Regions from separate parts of the Micromonospora sp. NPDC023869 genome, predicted to be linked through region 1. Evidence: riboswitches for the same ligand, from Rfam matches in the RefSeq annotation. Region 1 holds a riboswitch; each other region holds the start of a gene.

Region 1 (4,620 bases):
GATGCGCCTGCTCGACCTGGCACAGGGGTTCGGGACCGCCTCCGGACGCACCATCCGGATCGGTCTCAAGCTGCGCCACGAGGACTACGCCGCGATGATCGGCACGACCCGCTCCCGGGTCGGACTGTTCCTGCAACGCTTCACCGATCGCGGGATGATCCGGAAAACAGCGTGCGGGTCCATCCACGCCGACCCGCGCCTGATCGTCGACTACCTGATGGAACGGATGGGCCTGGGGCCGGGCCGGCTGGGTCGCCCCGACGCCGTCGCCTGAGCGCCACCCGCCATCCACCGACCGGCACCCGTACGCCGCCGACTCCCACCCGCGACCACGGTCGGCCGCGAGTGGGAGTCGGAGGAAGCGAAGGGTCACTGCCGGCCGCTCGGCTCCACGACCGTCGGGCTCGCGGTGCTCGGGGTGGCCGCGCGGGCCTGCTCCCGGGCCGACCGGACGTCGTGCCGGCGACGTCGCTCCCGCGCACTCTGATAGAGGCTGCGTCCCCAGAGCAGCAGTCCGCCGCCGTCGAGCAGGAAGCTGATCACCGCGATGGTGACGAAGTCCCACGACCCCATCATGGAGTCCTGGCCGGAGACGAAGAGCAGGAACTGGTAGATGAAGCCCCACAGCAGCGGGATCCCGACGAAGACCAGGGTGAGCAGGGCCATGAACCGCCCGCCGATCCACGCCAGGGCGTACCAGCGCACCACGCGCATCTCCCGCCGGGGCAGGCCGGACTGGTCCACCCGGGGCGTGCGCCGCACCATCCGCGCGACCAGGTTGCGCAGGTAGTCCTCGGTGTCGGACATCAGGTTCCGGCAACCGAGCGCGGTGGCGACGATGTAGTAGCCGTCGGTCCGCAGGAACAGGAACGTCTGCCAGATGATCCGGACCAGGTACGTGAACAGCAGTGCCGTGAGCAGCAGCGCGCCCCACTCCGGCAGTTGCAGGTAGCCCTGCCGGCCCGCCCACAGGGCGAAGACGAAGGACGAGGCGAGCACGCCGTCCACCAGGGTCCCGGCGATGAACGCGACGAAGCGTTGCCGCTTCGGCGCCATCCAGATCGTGCTCATGTCGGTCTGGACCACCAGGATGTACATCTGGTTGCCGATGACGAGCCGCGACGGTACGCCCGCCGCCCGCGCCGCGACCATGTGCGCGGCCTCGTGGATCGCGACCCCGACCAGGGTGAGGATGAACGTCGCCCAGGTCAGCGCCGCGAAGTGGATGGGGAACAGCAGCGTCTCACCGGGCGTGGGCAGCAGGTCGGGATCGTCGGCGGCGAGATACACGCCGCCCGCGATGATCAGGACGCAGAGCAGCAGCACGGGGAGGCTGACCATGCGACGGGCCACCGTCGGGCTGAGCCAGTTCAGGCTCCAGCTGCGCCGGGGGCGGGACGTCGCGGCCGGGGCGGGGGCCGGGGCGGAGCCGGGTGCGGCGGCCTCCCCGTCGACCTCGACGAAGCCCTCGTCGCCCAGCGCGTCCAGGAAGTCGGTGATGTCGGGCGTCTCGGAGTACTTCTGCTCGTACTGGCGGACCGCCTCGCCCACCGAGTTGCCGGCGGCCAGCGAGTGGAGCAGATCCAGCCCTTCGGCGGGGATCGACAGGAACACCTGCCGCTCGACATCGCCGATGATGACGGTGTCGCCCTCCGTGCGGTGGTCGAACGGGCGCACTCGGACACGTGTGTCTGGTGGGTAGCCGGCCATGGTCAGTCGTCCTTTTCGCTCATCTCATGCGGATCGATGAAGGCCGGCACCCGGAGTTGCCGTCCGGGTGCCGGCCTTCAGGTGGCGTGTCACCGTCAGGAGACGACACACGCAGCGGCGACAGCGCTGGTCTTCACCGACTCCAGCCGGCGAACCGTGAGCTTCTTCATGAAAATCACCTCCCTCGCGACTCGGGAAGCACTACGGTGCCGGTCGCGGGGGTTGATCGTCTGCTCACTTATGTGCATACGCCGATAGCGTGTGTGTGGCATTGAGCGCGTTGAACCGAACATACCTCACAAGCGACGTCGGCCCGGTGGCGTCCTGGTCGTGCCGACCCGGGCGCTACGCGTCGGCCCAGCCGGCCGAATTGCTGTACGACTCCCGGCTGATCCCCGAGCCGGTCTCCGGCCAGTCACCGAACCGCTCGTGATGCAGGTGGGAGAAGAGGTAGCAGAAGCTCTCGCAGCTGGCGTCGAGCACCGCCGTCACCGGATTCGCCCGGACCGCCTCATAGAACTCCCGACCCAGCGCCACGATGTACCCACGCGCGTACAGGAAGCCGTCGTCGGAACCGTCGGTGATCTCGTGGATGTCGGCGCGGTCGATGTCGTACAGCTTGCGCTCCACGACCCGGTCGAGGGCGACCAGCTCGGTGCGGGGCAGGTCGGCGGAGAGTCGGCGTAGCTCATCGAGGAAGGGGCCGAGCCACCGGTCGATGGCGTATCCGTCGTCGTGCGCGGGGTCGCGGTCGATCAGGGCGCGACGCAGGGCCGCCGGCTCCGGCCCCAGCGCGGCCCACGCCTGCTCCACCAGCGCCCAGAAGCGGTCCTCCTCCTCGGCCGTCGGCAGCGTCGGGGGAACCTTAAGATCACTGTTCGTCATGGCCGGACGATAGCCCCGAGCACCGACATCGGGAGCTGACGTGACGCACGGCGTGCGAGCCGTCGCACATTGACAGCGACGGCGAGGGCCGATCAGACTGGCCCGACAATTCCACAGCCGCGGTCACGTGTGGGGGAAGTCCGGTCGAAGTCCGGCGCTGGCCCGCAACGGTGGGCCGCCGGGGGTAACCCCGGTGGCGAGCCCGAATACCTGCCGTACCCGCGCCCCTGCTCCTCACCCGTCGTGGCCCACGGGTCGGAGGCCGGCCAGCCACGTCCTGACGGGTAGGCCGGGTTTCTGACGACCGCCGGGCCGGAAAGGCGCGCCCGATGGTCGTCCGCCTGAGCCGGCACCGCCTGCTCACCCTGCTCTGCGGCGTGCTCGCCGCCCTCACCCTGACCCTGACTCTCACCGGTCCGGCGATCGCCGCCCCCGCCCAGGTGGGTGGCGTCCGTTCGGACGCGGCCGCCGGCTGGCTGGCCCGCCAACTGGTCGACGGGGAACGATTCGAGACCGTCTTCGACGGCGTCGCATACCCGGACCAGGGGTTGACCCTCGACGCGGTCTTCGCCTTCGCCGCCGCCGGTGTCGCCGACGACTTCGGCGCGTCGGCGCTGGCCTGGGTCACCCGGCCGGACGTCCGCGACGGCTACGTCGGCGACGGCACCACCGAGGCGTACGCGGGCGCGACCGCCAAGCTCGCCCTCGCCGTCGCGGTACGCGGCGGCGACCCGACCGACGTCGGCGGAGTGGACCTCGTCACCCGGCTGCGCGGGTTGCAGGCGCCCGACGGCCGCTTCACCGACCGGTCGGCGTGGGGTGACTACAGCAACGCGTTCAGCCAGTCCTTCGCCATCCTCGCGTTGCGCCGGACCGTGGCGGGCGTGCCCCCGTCGGCCGCCGCATGGCTGGTCGGCACCCGGTGCCCGGACGGCGGCTACCCGGTGCTGCCGGCGCAGCCGGTCTGCGACTCCGACGTGGACGCCACCGCCCTCACGGCGCAGGCGTTGCGGGCCGCCGGACGGCACTCCGACGCCGCCGCGGCACTGCGCTGGCTGGTGTCGGTGCAGCGGGTCGACGGCGGGTTCGCCAACGCCGACGGGATCGCCAACGCCAACAGCACCGGACTGGCGGCGCAGGCGCTGCGCGACGGTGGCCGACCGCTGGCCTGGCTGCGGGCCCGGATCTTCCTGACCGGGTTGCAGGTCGGCTGCGCCGCGCCGACGGCCGACCGGGGTGCCGTGGACTTCGACGGCGGCGTCTTCGACCCGGGCACCGCCACCCGCGCCACCACCCAGGCCGTCCTCGGTGTCACCGGCACCGGCTACGCGCGGCTCTCCTCTGCCGGTGCCGCCACCGGCGCACCCACCCTGCCCTGCCCCTGACCACGCACCGATCCCCGTTCCTCAGACGAAGGAGTGCCCATGTCCCATGTCCAGAGTCCCGTCCGCCGGTGGTTCGCCGGCCTGTTGGCAGCGGCCGTCGTCGCGCTCGGCCTGATCGCCGTCGAACCGTCACCGCGCGCCGCCCACGCCGCCGCCTGCACCGGCACGACCGGGGTCACCGTCGTGGTCGACTACGGCCCGCTCGGCGGTGGCGTCCAGGTGGCGTGTGCGCTCGGCGACCCGGCCACCGGCCTGGCCGCCCTCCAGGGCGCGGGTTTCGCGGTGACCGGTACCCAACGATGGGGTCTGGCGTTCATCTGCCGGATCAACGGCCAGCCGACCGCCGCCACCGAGCCCTGCGTGAACACCCCGCCGGCCAGCGCGTACTGGTCCTACTGGCACGCCTCCGGCAGCGGCGCCGCCTGGACCTACAGCACGCTGGGCGCGACCAGCTACAACCCGGCGCCGGGCACGGTCGAGGGATGGTCCTTCGGCACCGGCACGGCACCCAGCATCACCGCCCCCTGACCTGCGGGTTGCCTGACGGGCCACGCGCCCGCCGGGTGTCGACGCCGTCTGGCGCCGTAGGGCGACCGGGCGGTACGGTGTCGACACCCGGCGTGCCGGGCCACAACTGAAT
Region 2 (4,620 bases), on a different contig from region 1:
CAGCGAGCCGGTGTAACCGCGCAGCGCCAACCCCTCCTCCCAACGCCGGGCCAGCGAGAACGCCCGGACGAAGACCGCGCCGGCCTGCCCGGCCAGCGACCGGTAGGTGCTGGCCCAGGTGCGGTAGCCCAGCCGGGCCGCCTGGGCCTGCCGCACCGCGTGCACGCTCTCCAGCAGCAGGAACAACATCCGGTAGATCAGCGCGGCCACCTCGGTGACCGCGCTGGGCACCCCGAGTCGCTGGAGTCGGGGCAACACGTCGGCGAGCGGCGTGGTGGCGGCGAACAGCAGCAGGCAGAGCAGCGCGGCGCAGGCCCGACCGGCGGTCGCGGCGGCCGTCGCCAGCCCCTCCGGCGCCCACCGCACACGCGTCGGGCCGGAGACCGCCACCAGCATCGGCACCGAGCCGGTCAGGATGAACAACAGCGGGGTCCGGGCCGCCCGGACCAGCAGGCGCGGCGGCAGCGCCGCCGGCCCGAGCAACGCCACCGCCGCGGTCAGGCCCACCACCAGGGCGCCCGGCCACGGTGGCAGGAGCAACGCGCAGCCCAACAGCCCCAGGGCCAACAGGGCCTTCTCCGCCGGGTGGCGGCGTCGCCAGGGGCTGGCGTACGCCGCCACGTCCAACGCGAGCACTAGTCGGTGGTTTTCTCCCCGGTCGCGGTCTGCTCGCCACGCAGCCGCTGCCGGGTCCGGGCGACCCCGAAGTAGTAGCCGAGGAACCCGGCGCCGAGGGCGGCCTGGAGCGCGAACAACGCCGACTCGATCTCACCCGACGGCGGCTCGTAGATCGAGCTGAACCACGGCTCGTAGTCGGGGTGGTCGTTGACGATCGCCTCCTCGGCGAGGGCGTCTGCCCCGGCGAACGGCTCCTCGCCGCTGCCGAGCCCCAGCACCAGCGGCGCCACCGCCAACGCCACCACGGCGAGCAGCAACAACAGGTTGGTCCGGCCGAACGACTTCACGCCACCGCTCCCTGGGTCGTCGGGGCCGGACGGCGCAGAATGCCGAGCCGGCGGAGTTCCTGCGGGCTCACCCGGACCAGCAACCGGACCACTAGGACGGTGAGCAGCCCCTCGCTGATCGCCAGCGGGATCTGGGTGACCGCGAAGATGGACCCGAACTTGGCCAGCGCGCCGACGAAGCCCGAATCCGGGTCGGGGAAGGCCAGCGCGAGCTGGGCACTGGTCACGCAGTAGGTCGCCAGGTCGGCCAGGGCGGCGGCGAAGAACACCGAGATGCCGAGGCCGCCACCGAGCCGGCGGATCAGCGCGTACACGCCGAAGGCCACCCAGGGGCCGACGATCGCCATCGAGAAGACGTTCGCGCCGAGCGTGCTCAACCCGCCGTGGGCCAGCAGGAGTGCCTGGAACAGCAGCACGATCGTGCCGAGCACACTCATCACGGGGGCTCGGAACAGGATCGCGCCGAGACCCACACCGGTCGGATGGGAGCAGGAGCCGGTCACCGAAGGGATCTTCAGCGCCGACAGGACGAAGGTGAACGCCCCGGCCGCGCCGAGCAACAGCTTCGCGTCGGGGTTCGCGCGGACCTGCTGGACCAGGTTGCGCGCACCGTGGATGACGAACGGTGTCGAGACCGCGAACCATGCCGCCGCCTGCACCGGTGGTAGGTAGCCCTCAGCGATGTGCATGAGTCGACCTCCCCTTCCAACACCTCGTGGACGAGATCACACGTCGGGGTCGGTCTCCTGGCTCCCGGATCGTCGCGTACTCCGGCCTTCCCAGGTCCTCCACGGACCCAGTGGCGTACAAGTCGGAGCGAACTCCCCGGTCACAGTGGCGAGGGCCGCGCCGGTCTCACACCGGCTTCCCGTTACCGCGACGGCGCGACGTTATCCGTTCTGCGCACCGGCGCACAAGACTCATCGATGCCCCAGCGGCCGTACTCGGGTGAAGAGTGCCGTTTGTCACGACGATTCCCGGGTAGACGCCAGATCCGTTGCGAGAAGGGGGCCGGCGGGTTGGACGAGAACGAGTTCATCGAGTCCGTGGCGAACCGCACCGGCGCGTCGACGGAACAGGCGACCGCCATCGCGCGCGCCACCCTGACCACGCTGGCCGAGCGGATCGACGGAGGCGAGGCCCGGGACCTGGCCGAGCAACTCCCGGAAGGGCTGCGGGCGTACACGTTCGCGCCCAGCGAGACCGCCGAACGCTTCGGGCTCGACGTGTTCGTCCAGCGCGTCGGCGGCCGAGCCGACGTCGACCCCGACCTGGCCGAGGCCGGCGTCCGGGCGGTGATGGACACCATTCGAGGTGACGTCGCCCCCGCCGACTACGACGACGTCATCGCGAACCTGCCGGCCGAACTGTGGCAGGTGGCCAACCCGGCGCCGTCCTACGACGCGCAGCGCGACCGCGGCTAGCGGATCACCGGGCGGTCAGGTGGGGTGCCGGCTCCACGTACACCGGCAGGTGATGCCCGGCCCGGGCGCAGAAGAGGGCGACCTCGTACGCCATGTCGCCCACCTCGGCCGAGCCGTCGATACCGACGGTGAGGATCGCCCCGTTGCCGGTGGTGGCGTGGAACAGGAACGCCCGCGACATCTGCACCACCACCTGGTGCAGCTCACCCTCACCGCACAGTCGGGCGGCGGCCAGACCCAACGCCTGGAGACCACAGACCACACTGGACAGTTGCTCGGCGATCTCCTCGTCGATGCCCCGCGAGGCCCCCAGCATGATGCCGTCCGGGGAGAGCACCACCGCGAACTTGGCACCGGGCACCCGATCCACGATGTCGTCGAGCGCGTCGTTGAGATTCTCGGCGGTGACCAGGGCATGGGTCATAAGGGCGCTGTCCTCTCGTCGAAACTCCTACGTTCGTACCAGAGAAGACCCGGCGTCAGGGGGCTGACACTCCCCCTGATCCTGTTCCCTGATCCTCCTAACGTACGACGACGCTGGTCACCCTAATCGGACGGGTCGGACGGCACGATCACGCCGGGAATCGCTCCTCTGACCGACGGTGACGCCCGCTCAGGACGACGGCACCGGGCCCCGCAACCCCACCAATCCGGGTACGGCGACACGACCCAGTTCGGCGCCGCTGGCCGGGTCGAGCCATCTCAGCGCGTCCCGCCCACCCACATAGAGACGACCGCTGTCCGGGCCGAGGAGGAGACCGCTGACGGGAGCGTCGACCGGCCGTTCGGCGACGACCCGCAGACCGGCGGCATCCACGGTACGCACCACACCGGCCCCGCCGAGGAACAGTCGATCGTCGTCCGCCGTCGCGTACGCCGGGCCGGACGCTACGGGGACGGCGGCGGTGCGGCGTACCGTCAGCTCCTCGGTGGAGATCTCGGCGACGGTGCCGGAGGTGAGGTCGGCGACGTACAGCCGGGAGCCGTCCGGGGCGATCGCCATGGCGTGCCCGTCGGCCGGTCCCTCCCCGAACGGGTGCGGCAGGTCCACGCAGTACGCCCACCGCTCGTGCAGGTGCAGCGTGTGCACGAAGGCGTGGACGTCGCTCCCCGGCCGCCCGCTGATGCGGTCCCGGGTGTGCCGGTGATCGGGTTGGTGGGTGTAGAGCGTGTACAGGACGTGACGGGCCGGGGCGAGCACGGCCTGCCGCCCGTCGCCGCGCATCTCCTCCTCCGCGCCCGCCGGAATCGTCTGCTTGAGGCGGGTCTGCAACGGGCCCGCCACACCGGTGGCGAGGTCGACCACCCGGACCCGGTACCGGTCCGGTGCCTGCGGCGGCAGCCACTCCAGCACGAACAGGCCGCTGTGGTCGTGGGTGAACGCCTCCGGGACGACGTTGCCCGGCAGCCGTAGTCGCTGCCGCACTCCATCCGCGTCGGCGATCAGCACCGGCGTGACGTCCCGCCCGGCCGGAGACGCTGCGGTGACGCTCACCGCCTCGGTGGTCAGTGCCACCCACCTGCCGTGGGCGGAGACTGTCTGCGGCACCCAGCGTCCGGGCAGTCGCACCCGCGCGGAGGCGACACCCGTGGCGGTCTCGATCCGCCAGAACGCGGTGTCGGCGCCCTCCGGTGCGCTCGCGTACACCGACCGCCCGTCGGCGGTGGCGACGGCGTGCGGAATGACCTGCCGCTCGGCACCGCGCAGCAGGACGACTCCGTCGGCCAGGTCCAGGAGCAACGGATCCGGCGGCACCGCCGCCACCCGGGACCCGGTCGGATCACACCCGACCAGCGTCGCGGCGCCCGCGCCCACCAGCGCGGACAACAGGGTACGGCGGGTGGTCGTCCTCGTCGCCATCATGCCCGGATGACACCGCCACGCCGATTCCGGTTCCGTCGGCGGACAGTGGAACCTGGACGACGCGACCGGTGTCAGGACAGTGATCCCACCGGAGGTTTCCCTGGACGACGAGGAGTTCGTCACCCGCGCGCAGGCAGGTGACCTGGAGGCGTACGAACTCCTGGTCGCCCGGCACACCGCGTCCGCGTACCGGACGGCGATCCTGCTCGGCGCGGGATCCGACGCGGAGGACGTGGTCCAGGAGGCGTTCGTGAAGGGCTACCGGAAACTGTCCCGCTATCGCGGCGACGCCTCGTTCCGATCCTGGCTGCTGGCGATCGTGGCGAACGAGACGCGCAACCTGCACCGGTCACGCGACCGGCGTACC
Region 3 (4,620 bases), on a different contig from region 1:
CCCGGTCCAGGACGCCGAGCGCGTGCAGGTAGGGCACGGCGGCGCTCTTGAGCAGCACGACCCGCTGCGGAGGGGCGTCGAAGGTGACGTCCACGCCGCAGTTGGTCACCGTCACCGGATAGCCGGGACCGGCCTCGGTCGGCCCGTCGGCGGTGCCGCCGCACCCGGCGACGAGCAGCACGCACGCGGAGGCGGCGGCGGTGGCGAGGCGGGTTGCCTTCAACATCGTTTCTCCTTGACGGGTGGGCTCTTCAGGCACCGGAGGCGTGCAGACGGCGGATCAGGACCAGCAGGAAGGGAGCGCCGAGCAGGGAGGTGATGATGCCGATCGGAATCTCCTGCGGCGCCAGCAGCACCCGGGCCAGCACGTCGGCCCAGACCAGCAGGATCGCCCCGAGCAGCGCGGCCACCGGCACCACGCGGACGTGCGGCGCGCCGACGATGCGTCGGGCCAGGTGTGGCACGACCAGGCCGACGAACCCGATGCTGCCGGCGGCGGAGACCAGGATGCCGACGCTGAGCGAGACCAGCACGAGCAGCCGGAGCCGGAACCGGTCCGGCGAGACGCCCAGGGTGTGCGCGGTCTCGTCGCCGATGGCCAGGACGTCGAGTCGCCGCCCGACGACGGTCAGGTAGCCGATGGTGCCGATCAGCACCACCGCGGCGATCAGCAGCAGAGCGTTCCAGCGGGCCAGGCCCAGCGACCCGAGGAGCCAGAACATCACCGACCGGGCGCCCTCGGCGGAACCGGAGGCGAAGATCAGGAAGCTGGTGGTGGCGTACAGCGCGTACCCGACGGCGACGCCGGCCAGCAGCAGCCGGATGGAGGTGACCCGGCCGCCGCTGCGCGCGATCAGGAAGACCAGCAGCGACGCGCCGAGCGCGCCGACGAACGCGCTGGTGGATAGCGCGTACTGGCCGAAGCCGGCGCCCGCGCCGAACAGGATCGCGGCGGCCGCGCCGCTGGAGGCGCCGGAGTTGATCCCGAGCAGGTACGGGTCGGCGAGCACGTTGCGGACCATGGCCTGCAACGCCACCCCGCAGACCGCCAGCCCGGCGCCGACCAGCATGCCGAGCAGGACCCGGGGCAGCCGGACCTGCCAGACGATCGCCTGCTGCGGCCCGGTCCAGGTCACCTCGCCGGGCACCCCGAGGAGCTGGTGCCCGATGATCCGGGCCACCGTGAGCGGGGGGATGCCGATCGCCCCGGCACCGACCGCGACCAGCCCGGTCAGGAGCAGGCCGATAGTCAGCGCGAGCAGCCAGAGGCCGGTCCGACGGCGCTGCGCCGCCACGCCGAGCACGTCCGTCCGGCTCGTCGGCAGGGTGGTGACGCTCACCGCACTCCCACGCAAAGTCGTTGTTCTTGCCAAGTCTTTGCAAAAACTAACACCAAGATCACGCCAGCGGAAGGCGGATGAGTCGTTGTTCACCCGCCGCTCGACCCGGCGTCGCGGCGCGGACATCACACCGGCGCGACGGTCGTCGGGCGCGATCCGGACGCTAGGATCCGAAGCGGTACTGGTTCGCCCCGGCCGTCCGGTCGGAGCGTCGTAAGAGGGAACCCGGTGTGAATCCGGGACTGCCCCGCAGCGGTGAGTGGGAACGACCGCCGTCACACGCACTGGACACCTGTCCGGGAAGCGACGGCCAGTAGGAGACCGGCCCAGCCGGTCGCGCCCACGAGTCCGAAGACCTGCCCGTGCCGCGTGCGCAGCCGCGCACGCCGCCGTCGGCCTCGCGGGAGGGCCAGGGCGAGGCCGGTCGTCGCGCCGTGCCCTCCCCAGCCTTCCCCGGAGCCGTACCGCCGGACCTCGAGGGAAGGGAACCCTGGCGACATGACCACTCCGTTCGGCACGAGCACCGTGCTCGGCTATCCGCGCATCGGCCCGCGTCGTGAACTCAAGACCGCGGTCGAGGGCTACTGGGCCGGCCGCGTCGACGAGCCGACCCTGCGGGCCACCGCCGCACAGGTACGCGAACAGACCTGGCGCACGTTGCACGACGCCGGCCTGTCCGCCGTACCGTCCAACACGTTCTCGCTCTACGACCACGTGCTCGACGCGGCCGTCACGGTCGACGCCGTACCCGACCGGTTCCGCCGGCGGGGCCTCGGTGAGCTGGACACCTACTTCGCCATGGCACGCGGCACCGCGCAGGAGCCGCCGCTGGAGATGACGAAGTGGTTCGACACCAACTACCACTACCTGGTGCCTGAGATCGGCCCGGACACCGCCTTCGCCGCCCGGGCCGACAAGCCGCTCGCCGAGTACGGGCGGGCCCGGGAGCTCGGCATCACCACGCGTCCGGTCCTGGTCGGCCCGGCGACCCTGCTGCTGCTGTCCAAGCCCACCGCCGACGCGCCGGACGGGTTCCGCCCGTTCGACCGGCTGGACGACCTGGCCGACGTCTACGCCGACCTGCTGTCCGCGCTCGCCGACGCCGGGGTGCCGTGGGTGCAGCTCGACGAACCGGCGTACGTCGGCGACCGGTCCGACGCAGAGATCCGCGACCTCGGTGCCGTCTACGCCCGCCTCGGCGCGCTGACCCACCGGCCCCGCCTGTTCGTCGCCGCCTACTTCGGCGAACTCGGCGACGCGCTGCCCGCGCTGCTGGACACGCCGATCGAGGCGATCGGTCTGGACCTGGTCGCCGGACCCGGCGACCTGGACCGGCTCGCCGGCCACGGCGCGCTGCCGGGCCGGACCGTGGTCGCCGGGCTGGTCGACGGCCGCAACGTGTGGCGGACCGACCTGCGGGCCGCCGCGGCCGTCGGCGCCACCCTCACCGGGCTCGCCGACACCGTCGCGGTGTCCACCTCCTGCTCGCTGCTGCACGTGCCGGTGGACCTGGCCGCCGAGACCGACCTCGACCCTCGGCTGCGCGAACGGTTGGCGTTCGCCCGGCAGAAGGTGGACGAGGTGGTCGCGCTCGGTCGGGTGCTGCGCGACGGGGTGGGCGAGCTGCCCGCCGCGCCTCCGCCTCCGCCGGCGCAGTGGCGTGACGACGCGGCCCGCGCCCGCCTGGAGGCGCTGCGGCCCGAGCACACCCGACGCGGCCCGTACCCGCACCGTGCCGAGGCCCAGCGTCGACGCCTCGGGCTGCCCGCGCTGGCGACCACCACCATCGGGTCGTTCCCGCAGACCGACGCGCTGCGCCGGGCCCGGGCCGAGCACCGGGCCGGTCGCCTGGACGCGGCCGGCTACGCCGAGCGGATGCGGGCCGAGATCGCCGAGGTGGTGGCCGAACAGGAACGCCTCGGGCTGGACGTGCTGGTGCACGGCGAGCCGGAGCGCAACGACATGGTGCAGTACTTCGCCGAACACCTCGACGGCTTCGCCGCCACCGCCCACGGCTGGGTCCAGTCGTACGGCTCCCGGTGCGTACGCCCGCCGATCCTGTACGGCGACGTGACCCGGAGCGTACCGATCACGGTGACCTGGTCCCGCTACGCCCAGTCGCTCACCGACCGGCCGGTCAAGGGCATGCTCACCGGCCCGGTGACCATCCTGGCCTGGTCGTTCGTGCGGGTGGACCAACCGCTGGCGGAGACCGCCCGACAGGTCGCGCTGGCCCTGCGCGACGAGGCGCGGGACCTGGAGACGGCGGGCATCCGGATCATCCAGGTCGACGAGCCCGCGCTGCGGGAACTGCTGCCACCGCGCCGCCGGGACCACACCGCCTACCTGGACTGGGCGGTGGCCGCCTTCCGGCTGGCGACCAGCGGCGTCGCCGACGCCACGGCGATCCACACCCACCTGTGCTACTCGGAGTTCGGTGAGGTGCTGCCCGCCATCGACGCCCTGGACGCCGACGTGACCAGCATCGAGGCGTCCCGTTCCCGGATGGAGATCCTCGACGACCTGGCCACCGTCGGCTACACCCGGGGGATCGGACCGGGTGTCTACGACATCCACTCGCCCCGGGTGCCGGATGCGGCCGAGGTGGTGACCGCGCTGCGCCGGGCGGCGGCGGTCGTCGACCCGCAGCGGCTCTGGGTCAACCCGGACTGCGGGCTCAAGACCCGGGGCTACCACGAGGTCCGTCCCGCCCTGACCGCGCTGGTCCGGGCCGCCGCCTCGGTCCGCGCCGAACTGGCCGCCGAGGGCGGGCCGACGAGCGACTCCTGACCCGGTGGCGTCCGCCGGTGGGGGCCTCCCACCGGCGGGCACCGCCGACGGACCGCACACCCGAGACAGTCCTCCCGGACCGGAAGGGTCAGGGTGCGCTGGCCTTGACCACGACCGCTTCCGGGGCCGGCGGTTGCTCGGCCGGTGGGAGGCGTCGGGCCAGCCGCCGGACCGCGGTGTTGAGCACGGCGATCAGCGGTACCGCGATGAGCGCGCCGAAGATGCCGTCGAGCACCACACCGGCGGTGACCGCCAGCACCACCGGCAGCGGGTGCAGCGCCACCGCCTTGCCCATGATCCACGGTTGGAGGACGTTCCCCTCGACCTGCTGCACCACGATCACCGCGCCGAGGATGCACAGCGCGGTGACCCAGCCGCCGTCCACCAGCGCGACCAGCACCGCCACCGCGCCGGAGAGCGTGGCACCGACGATCGGGATGAACGCGCCGAGGAAGACCAGCGCGGCTAGGGCGAAGGCGAACGGCACGTC

The links. A riboswitch is a leader RNA that binds a small molecule or an ion and turns the genes downstream of it on or off. The one in region 1 is predicted to bind cobalamin.
Region 2: linked by a shared signal. The riboswitch ahead of ACZ31C_RS10810 (energy-coupling factor ABC transporter permease) and the one ahead of ACZ31C_RS19190 (peptidase) in region 1 are both predicted to bind cobalamin.
Region 3: linked by a shared signal. The riboswitch ahead of metE (5-methyltetrahydropteroyltriglutamate--homocysteine S-methyltransferase) and the one ahead of ACZ31C_RS19190 (peptidase) in region 1 are both predicted to bind cobalamin.

Annotation. Positions count from the first base shown of each region.
Region 1 is NZ_JBVHKD010000006.1:286,476-291,095, reverse strand. Features, by position in the region: gene ACZ31C_RS19205 (Crp/Fnr family transcriptional regulator) at 1-274, shown strand, start outside; gene ACZ31C_RS19200 (hypothetical protein) at 370-1,677, opposite strand; gene ACZ31C_RS19195 (DUF4240 domain-containing protein) at 2,056-2,595, opposite strand; cobalamin riboswitch at 2,699-2,827, shown strand; gene ACZ31C_RS19190 (peptidase) at 2,925-3,980, shown strand; gene ACZ31C_RS19185 (hypothetical protein) at 4,014-4,508, shown strand.
Region 2 is NZ_JBVHKD010000003.1:45,288-49,907, reverse strand. Features, by position in the region: gene cbiQ (cobalt ECF transporter T component CbiQ) at 1-636, opposite strand, end outside; gene ACZ31C_RS10815 (energy-coupling factor ABC transporter substrate-binding protein) at 636-965, opposite strand; gene ACZ31C_RS10810 (energy-coupling factor ABC transporter permease) at 962-1,654, opposite strand; cobalamin riboswitch at 1,685-1,859, opposite strand; gene ACZ31C_RS10805 (DUF2267 domain-containing protein) at 1,985-2,389, shown strand; gene ACZ31C_RS10800 (roadblock/LC7 domain-containing protein) at 2,394-2,813, opposite strand; gene ACZ31C_RS10795 (YncE family protein) at 3,003-4,253, opposite strand; gene ACZ31C_RS10790 (RNA polymerase sigma factor) at 4,333-4,620, shown strand, end outside.
Region 3 is NZ_JBVHKD010000010.1:151,645-156,264, reverse strand. Features, by position in the region: gene ACZ31C_RS24985 (ABC transporter substrate-binding protein) at 1-226, opposite strand, end outside; gene ACZ31C_RS24980 (FecCD family ABC transporter permease) at 252-1,340, opposite strand; cobalamin riboswitch at 1,506-1,718, shown strand; gene metE (5-methyltetrahydropteroyltriglutamate--homocysteine S-methyltransferase) at 1,839-4,130, shown strand; gene ACZ31C_RS24970 (AI-2E family transporter) at 4,219-4,620, opposite strand, start outside.